DNA from 2 places in the Chelatococcus sp. KU-N122 genome. Region 1 is predicted to be linked to the other one. Evidence: riboswitches for the same ligand, from Rfam matches in the RefSeq annotation. Region 1 holds a riboswitch; the other holds the start of a gene.
What was found. Region 1 has a riboswitch for S-adenosylmethionine ahead of metX (homoserine O-acetyltransferase MetX). Riboswitches for the same ligand answer to the same signal wherever they lie in the genome.

Region 1 (7,137 bases):
GTCACCGGCATGCGGCCGGCGAAGCCGACCTGCAGGCGGATGCGCCAGTGGCCGAAATTGGGAAACGAGACGATGGCGCGGCGGCCGATGCGCAGCATGTGCTCGAGCACCCGGCGCGGGTGGCGCGTCGCCTGCAGCGTCTGCGACAGCACCACGTAGTCGAAGGCATCGTCGGGATAGGCGCCGAGGTCGGTGTCCGCATCCCCCTGGATGACGGACAGGCCGCGGGCGACGCACGTGTTGACGCCCTCGCGCGACAGCTCGATGCCGCGCCCGTCGACGCCGCGCTCGCGTTCCAGGAGCTCGAGCAGGGCGCCGTCGCCGCAGCCCACGTCGAGCACGCGGGCGCCACGCTCGACCATGTCGGCCACCAGCAGGAGGTCGACGCGGCCGACGGTCGGCGACGGCGTTGCCGACGGCTCAGACATGTCCTGACCGGCCGAGGCGGTGCTGCCGCTCATAGCCCGCGCGCCCGGGCGGCGGCGGCGAGGAAGCCGCCGGTGGTGGCGAAGAATTCCGGCTCGTCGAGCAGGAAGGCGTCGTGGCCCTTGTCGCTCTCGATCTCGACGAAGCTCACCGATGCCGCGACCGCGTTGAGGGCATGCACGATGGCGCGCGAGCCGGCCGTCGGGAACAGCCAGTCGGAGGTGAAGGACACGACGCAGAAGCGTGTGCGGCTGCCCTTGAAGGCGTTGGCCAGCACGCCGCCGTAATCGGCGGCGAGGTCGAAGTAGTCCATGGCGCGGGTGAGGTAGAGGTAGCTGTTGGCGTCGAAGCGCTCGACGAAGGCTTCGCCCTGGTGGCGCAGGTAGCTTTCCACCTGGAAGTCGGCGTCGAAGGAGAAGGTCGGGGCGTCGCGGTCCTGCAGCCGGCGCCCGAACTTGCGGTGCAGGGTGGCCTCGGAGAGATAGGTGATGTGTGCGCCCATGCGCGCCACGGCGAGCCCCTTCGACGGCCTGACGCCATCGATGAAGTAGCGCCCGCCACGCCAGTCCGGATCCGCCATCACGGCCTGGCGGCCGACCTCGTGGAAGGCGATGTTCTGCGCCGAGTGGATGCAGGCGGCGGCGATGGGAATGGCTGAGAACACCCGCTCGGGGAAGCTCGCCGCCCATTGCAGCACCTGCATGCCGCCCATGGAGCCCCCGACGACGCAGAACAGGTTGTCGATGCCCAGGCGATCGAGCAGCAGTGCCTGGGCCCGCACCATGTCGCGCACGGTGACCACGGGGAAATCGAGGCCGTAGGGCGCGCCCGTCGCCGGATTGATCGAGGCGGGCCCCGTGGTGCCGAGGCAGCCGCCGATGACGTTGGCGCAGATGACGAAGAACCGGTCGGTATCGATCGGACGGCCGGAGCCGACGAGGGTTTCCCACCAGCCGCGCTTGCCGGTCACCGGGTGGATGTTGGCGACATGCTGGTCGCCGGTCAGGGCATGGCAGACCAGGATGGCATTGGAGCGGGCGGCATTGAGCGTGCCGTAGGTCTGGTAGGCGATCTGCCAGGGTGCCAGCAACACGCCCGCATCCATGGCCAGCGGCCGTCCGGCGTCGAACTCCATCACCGGGCTCGATGGCGCATTGGCCTCCGACGGGCCCGCGGCCGGCGCGGCAACGTCGTCACGTGGGCCCGGGCCGAGCCGGCGGGGATCGTGAAGCGGATGCGCAGACGCCACCACATGGCCTCCCGGACAGCGCTGCCGGGCCAAGCCACGGCACTAAAAAACCCGGCCGATATAACGGAGCCGGGTCAACGAAGCTGTCCACGGCCATTTAGCGATTTGTTTAACGTGGCTGCAAGCCGGCCGGCCAAATCACCACGATGGTCTTCGCTTAATCCGGGCCGGTGCACCCGTCAAGACGTTCGTTATAGCGGACGACGGCTTCGCCGTCGCCCCCCACGCCCGTGGCCGACATGACCGCCGGGCCGAGGCAGCGCGGCCGGGCCGGCCCTGGTGATCGCCGGCTGGAGGGGCAGGCTTTCTCCGCTCGCCAAAGGCGCCTACAAGCCGCGGGAGCGTTTTCCGGCAACCTGCGAGACTGGACCGCCATGTCAGAGCCCATCGGCCCCGCGGCCAACGCCCAGCTGGCGACGCTCCGCCAGGAGATCGACCGCATCGACGCGGAGATGCACGCGCTGTTGATCGAGCGCAGCCAGATCATCGACCGGCTGATCACGGTGAAGAGCACGCAGGCGTCCGGCTCGGCCTTCCGCCCCGGCCGCGAGGCGGCGATGATGCGGGCGATCGCGGCCCGCCATCACGGCTCTCTGCCGCTCGACACGGCCGAAGGCATCTGGCGCGTCATCATCGCCACGTTCACCTTCCTACAGGCGCCCTTCAGCGTGCACGCCGACGTGTCGTCCGGCGATGGGCCGATGCGCGACTCGGCCCGCTTCCATTTCGGCTTCACCGTCCCCTATGTGCCCCATCCGGGCGCCGCGGCCGTCATCGCGGCGGTCGCCGCATCGGCCGGCGATGTCGGCATCTTCCGCCCCGACAGCGGCACCTCCTCGGGCCCGTGGTGGGAGGCGCTTACCGGGCCGGGCACGCCCAAGATCATCGCCCGGCTGCCGTTCATCGAGCGGCCGGACCATCCGGCCGGCACGCCCATCTTCGTCGTCTCCAAGCCGTTGGCGGACGCCGCCGTGCGCGAGACCGTGCTCGTGGCGGCGCACGTCGAGCGATGGCGACGTAGCGCCCACACCCAGCTCGCGCCCCTGGGGGCCGAGGTCATCGGCAGCGCCGGCCTGCGCGGCGGCCTCTCGGTGCTGATCGCCGTGCCCGGCACGACGGCCCTCGACGGGCTGCGCGAGACCCTGGCCAGGGCCACCGGCGGCCGGGCGGATCTCGCCGAGGTCGGCAGCCACGCCGACCGCTTCCGCCTGCCGGACAGGACGGCCCGCGCCGCCGAAGAGCCCGCGCCGGCAGCCTGAACGGGGCCGCGCCGGGCGCCGCGCGGGTCACGCGCCTCCCGCCCCCGAACGGGGCCGGGCTCACCCGGGATCCGCCGCCCGCGACGAAGCGTCAGCTCTCCCGGCCTGTGAAAAGCGGTGTCACAGGGCGGGGTAGATGCGCTAAAGCAGGCGGTTACCGGCGCTTGAGCACTTTGTGATCGGATGTGATGATCCGATCACAAAGTGCTCCAGACGCCCGTGACCAAAGATGCGCCGTGCCGACAGCGTCGGCGCCGCGCGTAGAGCTGGAGTTCACCATGGCCCCTCGCCCGGTCCGTCCGGAGCCGCGTCCCGGCGTCCTCTCGATCGCCCCCTACATCCCCGGCCGCAGCGAAGCCCCCGGCGCCGCCAAGGTCTACAAGCTCTCGTCCAACGAGACGCCGCTGGGTCCGAGCCCGCGCGCGGTGGAAGCCTACCGGGCGGCGGCCGACCATCTGGAAGCCTATCCGGACGGCTCATCCCTGCGCCTGCGCCGCGCCATCGCCGACAAGTTCGGGCTCGACGCCGACCGCATCGTCTGCGGGGCGGGCTCGGACGAGTTGCTCAACCTGATCACCCACGCCTACATCGGCCCGGGTGACGAGGGCGTGTTCACGCAGCACGGCTTCCTGGTCTACCGCATCGCCATCCTGGGGGCGGGCGGCACGCCCGTGGTGGCGCCGGAGCACAGGCACACCGCCGACGTGAACGCCATCCTGGCGTCGGTCACGGCGCACACCAAGGTCGTCTTCCTCGCCAACCCCAACAATCCGACCGGCACCTACCTGCCGGCGGCGGAGATCGAGCGGCTGCACGCCGGCCTGCCGCCGCACGTGCTGCTGGTGATCGATGCGGCCTACGCCGAATACGTCACCCGCGACGACTACATCCCGGGCCTCGAGCTGGCGGCGCGCCACGACAACGTCGTCATGACGCGGACCTTCTCGAAGATCTACGGCCTGGCCGCGCTGCGCATCGGCTGGGCCTATGGCCCGGCCCACCTGATCGACGCCGTCAACCGCATCCGCGGCCCGTTCAACGTCGGCGCGCCCGCCATCGCGGCCGGCGCCGCGGCGATCGGCGACCAGGACCACGTCGCTGCCGCCGTCGCCCACAACAACCGCTGGCTGCCGTGGCTGACCGAGGAGATCGGCAAGCTCGGCCTCGCCGTGACGCCCAGCGTGGCCAATTTCGTGCTGGTGCACTTTCCCGACGAGCCCGGGCACTCGGCCAGGGACGCCGACGCCTTCCTGGTCAAGCGCGGCCTCGTGGTGCGGGCGGTCGCCGCCTACGGCCTGCCCAACGCCCTGCGCATGACCATCGGCAGCGAGGAGGCCAACCGGCTGCTCGTCGCCGCGCTGGCCGAGTTCCAGGCCGGGACGGCGCCGGCACCGGAGGCGCGTGTCGCCCATGCCTGACCGGTTCGGACAGCGGCTCGCCGAGCCGCTGGTGCAGCGGCTGGCGATCGTCGGCATCGGCCTCATCGGCTCGTCGATCGCCCGCGCCGCGCGCCAGCGCGGGCTGGCGCACCGCATCGCCATCGCAGATCACAGCGCCGAGGCCGCCGAGACCGCCCGACGGCTCGGCCTCGGCGACGACGTGGGCACGGACGCCGCGGCGGCGGCGCGCGACGCCGACATCGTCATCCTATGCGTGCCGGTCGGTGCCTGCGGCGCCGTGGCGGCCGAGATCGCCGGCGCCCTGAAGCCGGGTGCGATCGTCTCCGACGTGGGCTCGGTCAAGGCCTCGGTCGTCGCCCAGGTGGCCCCGCACCTGCCCGAGGGGGTCCATTTCGTGCCGGCCCACCCGGTCGCCGGCACCGAGAACTCCGGCCCGGAGGCCGGCTTCGCCACGCTGTTCCTCAACCGCTGGTGCATCCTGACGCCGCCCGAGAGCACGGCCGCCGGCGCGACCGCGGCGCTGCGGGCGCTGTGGGAGGGCATGGGCGCCAACGTCGAGACCATGACGGCCGAGCACCACGACCTGGTGCTCGCCATCACCAGCCACCTGCCGCACCTGATCGCCTACAACATCGTCGGCACCGCCGCCGATCTGGAGACGGTGACGCGCTCGGAGGTGATCAAGTTCTCGGCCGGCGGCTTCCGCGACTTCACCCGCATCGCCGCCTCCGATCCGACCATGTGGCGCGACGTGTTCCTCCACAACAAGGACGCGGTGCTGGAGATGATCGGCCGCTTCAACGAGGACCTGGCGGCCCTGGCGCGCGCCATCCGCTGGAGCGACGGCGACGCGCTGTTCGAGCTGTTCACCCGCACGCGCGCCATCCGGCGCGGCATCATCGACATCGGCCAGGAAACGGCGGAGCCGGACTTCGGCCGCCGCCACGCCGAGGCGGACCCGGAGTGATCGGCGGGCGACCGCCATCATCCCGCTCTATGTCGTTCTCTAAGCATGATCTTGTCCAAAAGCCGGCGTCCACTTTTTGGGATCGTGCTCTTAGGGAGACCTGACCATCGCAGCGCGGTGTTGCCGCGGCGGAGAAGGCGTGGGGCACGACATGGGACTGGGCGTCAACATGAGCTGGCTGCGTGCGCGGGCGCCGCGGCTGAGCAAGCTCGCCGAGGTGGGGTGGCTGCTGGAATCGCAGAGCTCCAGCTTCATCTGGGAAGCGCCCCGCAAGGTGTCGCGCTTCGAGCCGGCGCCCAACCACGCCAAGTCCGTCGCCTACTGCCCGGCCGTGCTCGACTACGAGTCGCGCCTGTTCGAGGTGTTGTCGCCCATCGACCTGCACCTCAAGTTCAGCGTCGACGAGAAGACCAAGACGCCGCGGCTCATCAACGGCGCCGGCGACGCCTCCTCGATCCGCACCAAGCACCTCGGCCAGATGGTGGTCGTCGTCTCGCCCAAGGAGTGGCGGCATCCCGCCCGCCCGCTGTTGCAGATGATGACGCCCTACATCTTCATCGCCGACGAGCCGGTCTACATCAACCAGATGCCGCCGTTCCTGCACTACCGGCCGGCAGCCCTGCCCGGCCTGCTCGTCGGCGGACGGTTTCCCATCGACGTGTGGCCGCGCCAGCTCGTCTGGGCCTTCGAATGGCATGACCCCAAGCAGGACATCGTCATCCGCCGCGGCGAGCCGCTGTTCTACGCGCGCTCGAGACCCAGGACCCGTCGCGGCCCGTGCGCCTGATCGAGGCGGACATGACGCCGCCCCTGCAGGAGTACATCAAGGGCCTGTCGGGCGTGACGAACTACGTGTCGCGCACCTTCTCCCTGTTCAACACGGCCCGGCAGCGCCGACCCAAGACCCTGCTCACGCCCAAGGTCCGGTAGCCTCCGCTCAATAGAGCGGAGGGATCCGCGCGACGGCGAACGGACCGATCATCACCTGCCCGTTGGCGAGCACCACGGTGGGCAGCGCCGTCATCGCCGGGGCGCCGCCGGGCGCCGCCGCCGGCCGGCCCAGCATGCCGAGCCCGCCCGCGATCAGCCCGCCGAGGCCGCCGCCGCCGCCGCGACCGGTGAAGGCGGCGACGAGCTCGCCCAAGCCAGCGGCCCGGGCGCTGATCCGGCCGGCCGGGCGGTGCAGCTCGTCGAGCGTCAGCGTGCCGTTCGCCTCGAGCTGCTGTGGTCCCTTGTCGAGCTTGAGCAGCACCAGATCGAGCTGGCCGCCGCGGCCGCGCCATTGCTCGAACTGGGCCGGCCCGGCGCCGGTGAAGAAGGCGCTGGCCTGCGTGGCCGCCGCCTGCAATTCCAGCGACGTCGGCTCGGCCGAGCGCAGCAGCTGGTCGAGCAGCGGGATCGTCGCCTTGTCGAGGCGGCTCACCAGGTCGAAGGCGCCCTGCTCGGCCGGCCGGTCCGGATCCGGCCGCACGTGCGCCTCGAACAGCTGGCCGCGCGCCAGCGGCGTCTCGCTACCGTCGGCCGCGACCAGCGTGAGATTGGGCTCGCGGATGACACTCGACAGCCGCACCAGGCCGCCCTGGCCGCGCCGGACGCTGATGTCGAAGGCCGCCCAGCCGAGCTTCGCCGCCTGGCCGGTGACGGTCGACTTGACGATGAGCGGCCCCTTGAGATCGGCCACGACCAGATTGGGGTCATAGATCTGGGCTGCGGCGACGAAATGCGCGACGCTGCCCTCGATCGGGCCTTGCGGCGTGTTGCCCGAGAACGTCGGCGCCTCGCAGGCCAGCTCGAAGCGCATGGGAAAGCCGGCGACGCGGCGGTCCGGGCACACCC
Region 2 (7,137 bases), 2.7 Mb from region 1:
GGCAAGACGACGCTGGTCAAGCTGCTGCTCGGCCTCTACGCCCCCCAGGGCGGCACGATCCTCCGCGACGGCGAGCCGGTGACAGCCGCGACGCGGGACCACTACCGCCAGCTCTTCACCACCATCTTCTCCGACTATTACCTGTTCGACGACCTGGCCTACGGCGCTCTGCCGAACGAGGCCGAGGCCCACCTCGAGCGGCTCGGCATGGCCAGCAAGGTGCGCGTCGAGGACGGCCGCTTTTCGACCACCGACCTGTCGTCGGGGCAGCGCAAGCGTCTCGCGCTGGTCCATGCCTATCTGGAGAAGCGCCCGGTCATCGTCACCGACGAATGGGCCGCCGACCAGGACCCGGGGTTCCGGCGGATCTTCTACGAGGAGCTGCTGCCGGCGCTGAGGGCGCAGGGGCGGACGCTGATCGTGGTTTCGCACGACGACCGCTACTTCCGCATCGCCGACCGCATCGTGCACCTGGCCGGCGGCCGCATCGCCGAGGACCGGCCGGTGCAGAGGCCCATGCTCGTGGGAGGCGGCCCGTGACCGCCGTCCGCTTCGCCGTCGACGTCGTCGGCCGAGCGCTTCCACCGTCGCGGCGGCGGCCGACGACAATCCCCCGCATTGCCGCGCAAGCTCCACTGCCGTCAAGCTCAGCTGGCAGGTCCGCCTGAGAGGCCCTCATTCATGTCGAGATCTTCGTCCGCTGCCATCGCGCTGCCGCCGTCCGCGGCCGATACGCCGCCCTTCGAGCTGGATGGCGTCACCTTCGCGGTCGGCGATCGCGTGCTGCTGGAGCCGTTGACGCTCGCCCTGCCGCCGCGCCGCATGGTGGGCCTGATCGGGCACAACGGTTCGGGCAAATCGACGTTGCTGAAGCTGCTCGCCCGCCAGCAGCCGGCCGCGTCCGGCACCATCCGCTTCGAAGGCCGCGCACTGAAGGACTGGGGCGACCGGCCCTTCGCCCGCAAGGTCGCCTACCTGCCGCAGCAGACGCCGCCGGCCTCCGGCCTGCTGGTCAAGGAACTGGTGGCGCTCGGGCGCTACCCCTGGCACGGGGCGCTCGGCCGCTTCGGCCACGCGGATCGCGCCAAGGTCGACGAGGCGATAGAGCTGACCAGCGTCGAGCCGTTCGCCGACCGCCTCGTCGATACCCTGTCGGGCGGCGAGCGCCAGCGCGTCTGGCTCGCCATGCTGGTGGCCCAGGATGCCGAATACCTGCTGCTCGACGAGCCGATCTCGGCCCTCGACGTGGCGCACCAGGTGGAAGTGCTGTCCCTCGTCCACCGCCTGACCAAGGAGCGAGGGCTGGGCGTCGTCGTGGTGCTCCATGACGTCAACATGGCAGCCCGTTTCTGCGACGAGATCCTGGCGCTCCACTCCGGCCGGCTGGTTGCCCGGGGCACGCCGGAGGAGATCATGACGCCGGAGCAACTGCATACGGTGTACGGCATCGCCATGGGCGTGATGCCGCATCCCGAAACCCGCCAGCCCATCAGCTACGTGCGCTGACGGCAGCAGTCGTTCACATGGGCGGCACGACGCCGTTGGTGCCCACCGTGACGCGGTTGGCGCTCAGCCCGCCCTGGGCATCCTTCTGGGCGATCGCAAACATGGCGGCGCCCGGCTTCAGATCCCCCTTGTCGGCGGGCGCGAAGGTGACGACGGGGACGTCGTCGGGCACGGTGATGGTCTTGCTCTGCCCCTGGTACGAGAGGGTGAGGGCGCGGCCGTTCGCCGAGGTGACCGCCTCGGCCACGAAACCATTGGTCATCGACGAGTTGGGCTTCAGGTCCCAGGGATAGTTTCCCTCAGCCGCCCCCTTCATCGCGGCCGGAAACACCAGCACCTCCAGTGCGTCGTCGCCACCGCCCGGCCCGGGCACGGAGGCGATGCCGACGTAGTCGCCGGGCTTGATGTCCGGCAAGGCCACGCGGGCCATGCCGGACACGCCGAAGCCGGGCTTCAGGGCGATCGTCGCATCCTGGCCTTCGCGGGTCTTCACCGCGAGGGCGGCGGTGCCGTCGAAGCTCACGATGGTGCCGCGGACGCGGACGATCTCATCCGCGAGCGCCATGGACCCGGGGACCACCGTGAGCGTGGCGAGGGCGACAGCAGCGACGGCCACGGGCCGGATGAGCGTCGACATCAGCATGAACAATCTCCTCGGACCCGTCACGCGCGCAGGGTCCGGCATGACATGACATGCTGAAGACGTACGGCCCCGGCCCGTTCTTCCCTCACGCCGCGTAGCGCAGAATTGCGGCGAGGGAACCGGCGCCGGGAATATCGGCCTTGCGCACCCCCAGGACACGGCCGCCGGACAGGATGACGCGATCGGCGATCTCGTCCACGATGCCGTAGCTGTCCGGGCCCTCCTGGTCGGCGAAGGTGACGCTGCCGTCGGCGCCGACCGTGCCGGGAACGACTTCGTCGATGTCCACCAGCAGGACCTCGACGGCGCCCTGGGTCGCGGCCCGGGCCGCCTGGGCGATATCGGTGGTGGTCTGGCCGGTGCCGCGGCGCGTCTCGAAGAGCCCCGCGAGCGCCTGGATCTGTTGCTGGTACAGGCCGTCGAGCACATCACGGGCGCGCTCGGCCAGCTGGGCGTCGGTCAGCGCCACCGGGCTGCCGGCGATCGTCCGGGGCGCCAGGTGGGGATACGTGTTGACGGACGCGAAGATCGACGCGAGCGGCTCGGCTGCCGCCAGGATCAGCGGGATGTCGGAGCCGGCGAGCAGGCCCCGCAGTGCACCGTCGACCTTGCGAGCGAACTGACGCAGCAGCACCTTCTGGCCTTCGGACCCCTGGATGCGGCCGCTCGGCGAACGGTCGTTGACGCTGGCGCGGTGAACGGCGGCGGCGGCGCTCTGGGGCATGCCGTCCACCTTGACGGTCGTCGCCGGCAGATCCGTGGTCACCTCCACCAGCCGGGTGGCACCTTCGGCCAGCGCCAGCACGTAGCACGTGTTGGGGAAGGTCACGGCCCGCATCAGCGGCTTGAGATGGAAGCGGTCCGACACCTCGACCAGCGGCTTGAGCGCGTTGGCGACGCGAAAGGTGCGGACATTGTCGGGCGTCGCCAGGATGGCCAGGCTGTGGGCCTGGTAGCTCCAGAACTCGTCATCGTCGATGAGGTCGTCCAGGTGCTCCGCCAGCACCTGGACCCGGTGCTTGTCGGCGCCCTTCGCTTCGAGCTGATGCACCGCCTCCTTGGCCAGGTTCTTCAGCTCGATGCGATCGCCGGCCGTGGAGCGGCTGACGGGCGTGGTGGGCAGGTAGATCGAAACGCACGCGTCGTCCCGATGCGTGATCAGGGCCTTCAGGTCGGCAACAGTCGGAATGTCGACGTAGAGCATGACGGAGGACCTTCATTAACCCGTGGACGTTCGCGCTCCCATGGCGCGCGCCATGGCATGCGGGGTGCCATGACCGTGGTCAAGCCGTCGAAGGCATCAACAACCGTTGTCGAACGTGGATGGCTGCGGGCTGGACGATGCGGGACCAGAGCGCGAAGGCCTACGACATCCGGTCGGCCGGGTGCTTGTCGCGGTGCTCGACGTATTCGACCCGCATGCCGTCGGGATGGCGCACCAGCATGTTCCAGCCGGTCGGCACCACCTTGGGCGGCTCGAGCACCGCGGCGCCGACGGTCGGCAGATGGGCGGCGAAGGCCTGGATGTCGTCGACCATGAAGGTGGCGTGCGTGGCGACGAAGGGACGAAGGCTCTCCTCGGTGCCGGCGACGAAGAGAATGGAGGCGACCTGCGCCAGCTTAAGACTGTACGCGGGGTAGTCGAAGCGCAGCCGGGCCTCTTGGCCGATCAGACCCTCGTAGAAGGCGACGGCCTCATCGAAGCCGTCGAGTGGCAGATAGCGCCGCACCAGAATGTTGAGCACCTGCATCGGATGAACTCTCCGTCTCTCGGGGCATCGAGGCTGGCAAGCCCGGCGACCGGCCGGCCTCGACCGCCAGCCGTTCGGCCACGGCCTGCCGCCGCTTGCGCAAGGTCCCGGCGAGCCGATCGATCTGGGCGAGCTTGCCGCGCAGGGCGGCGACGCAAGCCGTCCCGTCCGCCCCGCCGTCGAGCACGGCGAGCAGCGTCCGCAGCTCGCGGGTCGAGAAGCCGGCGGCGATGAGATCGCGGGCCCAGGCAGCCGTCCGCAGGTCGGCCTCCGACAGGTTGCGATAGCCGTTCGCCCGGCGCGTGGGGCGAATGAGCCCAGCCGCCTCGTAGTGGCGCAACGTGCGTGCGCTGACGCCGAGATGCCGGGCCGCTTCCTGAATCTGCATCGGGTTCCGTCCTTGCCGCGAAGGTGCTAGCGCCTTCACGCTAGCGGCAAGGTCAAGGCCCCGGCGAGATCGGCCCGAGCCTGCGCTGCAAGGGCCCCAGGGGGCGTCTTGGCAGCCTGCCGCCATCGCCAGGCGTTTCTCGGCCCCCCTCAGGCGGCCTCGACCGTCGGGACAGCCCCCGCGCCGATGTGCGCCACCTCGAACGGCGTCGTCTGATAGATCTCGTTGATCCAGTTGCCGAACAGCAGATGGGCATGGCTTCTCCAGCTGTTCACGGGCTGCCGCGCCGGGTCGTCGTCCGGGAAATAATTCTTCGGAAGCGGCACGCCGCCCTGTGCCTCGAGATCGCGAACGTACTCGTCGGCGAGCGACCGCGTGTCGTACTCGAGGTGATTGAACATGTGGATCGACCGACACGACGGGTCGTCGAGCAGGCAAAGGCCCGTCTCGTCGCTGTCCGCCAGGACCGTCAGACGTCCGTCCCGCGGCAGGTCTTCCCGGCGGACTTCGGTCCAGCGCGACACGGGTATGGCGATATCGTCGGCAAAGCCGCGCAGATAGGGCGATGCGGGCGCCCGGTTGCGGTGCTGGAAGATCCCGAACGCCTTCTGGCCGAGATCATGCTTCGGCACGCCGTGGAAGTGCTGGACGGCCGCCTGCGCCGCCCAGCAGATCATGAAGCAGCTGTGGACGTGCGTCTGCGTCCAATCGAAGACACGGCGCAGCTCGTCCCAATAGGTGACCTGCTCGAAGGGCATCCGCTCGACCGGCGCCCCGGTCACGATGAAGCCGTCGAAGCGCTCGGCCCGCACGGCGTCCCAGGGCCGGTAGAACGTCGCCATGTGATCGGCGGCCGTATTGCGGGGAACATGGCCGGTCATCCGCACCAGCGTCAGCTCGACCTGGAGCGGTGTCGCCCCGACCAGCCGGGCGAGCTGCGTCTCCGTGCTGATCTTGTTCGGCATGAGATTGAGCAGCCCGATCCGCAGCGGCCTGATGTCCTGACGCCCGGCATCGGTTTCCCGCATGACGATCACGCCTTCGCCTTCGAGGGTGCGTCGTGCGGGAAGGTCGTCGGGAATCTTGATCGGCATGGTCGCGTCGGCCCTTCCACATATGGGGGCGGACGCGTGCGGCCTGATCCGTTTGGTTGCCGGGTCGGCCACATCCTCCCTGGCAGGGAGCGCCACCTTGCTCGGACAGCAGGTTGGCGTTGGGCGTCGCCCCAACTCTTGATGCGGACGAGATGGTAGTGCTCCGGCGGCCCTTCCGCAAGGTGAGGCGTCCCCGTGAGCTCAGGCGGGCGGCACCGGGCGCAGCACCTGGAACGTCTGGCTCTTGAGCAACGGGCCGTCGGTTTCGGACGCGGCCTTGGCCGCGAGCCATTCGGCGTCGGTCTTGAAGGCCTCCCAGCGGGCCTGCCGCTCCGGCTCGTCGGCGAAGCGCGTCACGTACCAGAGCTCGTCGGGCGCGGTCTCGGGGCGCCAGATCTGCACCACCTCGATGCCGAGGCGGGCGAAGATCGGCAGCACCTGGTGCAGGAAGCGCTCGCGTAGCGCGTCCGCCTTGCCTTCGTGCGGCGTGTAGATGCGCAGGTCGTGGATCATGGGATCACCTCCAATGGCTCGCAGCGATGGAGGCTCGGCGCGGCGCCGACAAGAAACGTGTTCTAATAGGCGCGATCAGATCGCGTTATGAGGCCTGCAGGTCCGGGAACAACTGCTCGCGCAGGGCCGCGATCGAGTTCAGCTCCGCTTCGAGCACCTCGATGAAGGTTCGTGCCGCGATCGACGGCGGCCGGCGGTGGTCGGTGACCACGTAGAGCTCGAAGGTCATGCTCGGCGCGATGATCGGGTAGAGGAACAGGCCGCCGCGGCCGATATCGCGCGCCATCGAGATGACCGGGAAGATCGCTGCCCAGCCGCCGCGCCGGGCCAGCTCCAGCGTCGCGATGACGCCGTCGATCTTCATGATGCGCTTCGGCTTGATCTCGCCGCGCGCCACCTGGTCCTGGATGGTGGCGCCGAGCACGTTGTACTGGGACGGCAGGATCAGCTTGAGCTCGGTCAGCTCGGACAGCTTGCAGGGGGTGAGCGAGTCGCCGTTGATCGGCGCGCCCGCCACCAGCAGCAGCCGGTCCTCGTAGGCCTTGCGGAAGTCCAGGCTGCCGCTCTCGGCCGGCCTGGCGCCCAGCGCCACGTCGAGCACCCCGGTCTGCACCATGGCGGTCAGGGAGTTGCTGTAGGCCTCCATGACGGTGATCTCGACCTCGGGGAACCGCTCCGCATAGAGCGACAGCACGCTGCCCATGATGCCGCGGTTCACCGAGGGAGGCGTTCCGACGCGGATCACCCCGGAGATGCGCCGCCCCTGGGCGACGTCGATGATCTCCTGCCTCGCCTCCGAGACACTGCGGACGATCGGCACGCACAGCTCGTAGAGCCGGTGTCCGGTCGCGGTCGGCTCGATGCCGCGGGAGGTGCGCTCGAACAGCGTCGTCGACAGCTCTTCTTCCAGGCGGCGGATCTGCATCGACAGCGCCGGCTGCACGACGTGCGACTTCTCGGCGGCCCGGCTGAAGCTCCGCTCCTCGTAGACCCTGATAAAGTACTGGATCTGCCTGATGTCCATTGCACCTCGCCGCATTTGCGCGGCGAAGTGCTACGCACATCGGGCCGCAACGACAAGCGTGCGCGGCCCCGAGGCAGTCGGCGCGGGCTCAGACCCCGGCGAGGAAGGCCGTCGCCGCCGCTGCCGCCACGTCCGCCTTCTCCGCGTGCGGCAGGTGGCCGGCGTCCTCGACGACCGTGAGCTTGGCGTGGGGAATTTCGGCCGTCCAGGACTGCGCG

Region 2: another riboswitch for S-adenosylmethionine. It lies ahead of ACZ5PO_RS36905 (homoserine O-succinyltransferase); the one in region 1 lies ahead of metX (homoserine O-acetyltransferase MetX).

What each region holds. Positions count from the first base shown of each region.
Region 1 is NZ_AP043981.1:2,064,159-2,071,295, reverse strand. Features, by position in the region: gene metW (methionine biosynthesis protein MetW) at 1-428, opposite strand, end outside; gene metX (homoserine O-acetyltransferase MetX) at 458-1,561, opposite strand; SAM riboswitch at 1,753-1,830, opposite strand; gene ACZ5PO_RS09215 (chorismate mutase) at 2,050-2,934, shown strand; gene hisC (histidinol-phosphate transaminase) at 3,213-4,352, shown strand; gene ACZ5PO_RS09205 (prephenate/arogenate dehydrogenase family protein) at 4,345-5,301, shown strand; gene ACZ5PO_RS09200 (hypothetical protein) at 5,441-6,088, shown strand; gene ACZ5PO_RS09195 (hypothetical protein) at 6,100-6,231, shown strand; gene ACZ5PO_RS09190 (DUF2125 domain-containing protein) at 6,239-7,137, opposite strand, start outside.
Region 2 is NZ_AP043981.1:8,178,666-8,185,802, forward strand. Features, by position in the region: gene ACZ5PO_RS36875 (cyclic peptide export ABC transporter) at 1-540, shown strand, start outside; gene ACZ5PO_RS36880 (ATP-binding cassette domain-containing protein) at 682-1,506, shown strand; gene ACZ5PO_RS36885 (hypothetical protein) at 1,520-2,146, opposite strand; gene ACZ5PO_RS36890 (baeRF11 domain-containing protein) at 2,235-3,353, opposite strand; gene ACZ5PO_RS36895 (VOC family protein) at 3,514-3,900, opposite strand; gene ACZ5PO_RS36900 (MerR family transcriptional regulator) at 3,845-4,288, opposite strand; gene ACZ5PO_RS36905 (homoserine O-succinyltransferase) at 4,438-5,382, opposite strand; SAM-I-IV-variant riboswitch at 5,425-5,532, opposite strand; gene ACZ5PO_RS36910 (NIPSNAP family protein) at 5,584-5,895, opposite strand; gene ACZ5PO_RS36915 (LysR family transcriptional regulator) at 5,981-6,919, opposite strand; gene ACZ5PO_RS36920 (alpha/beta fold hydrolase) at 7,008-7,137, opposite strand, start outside.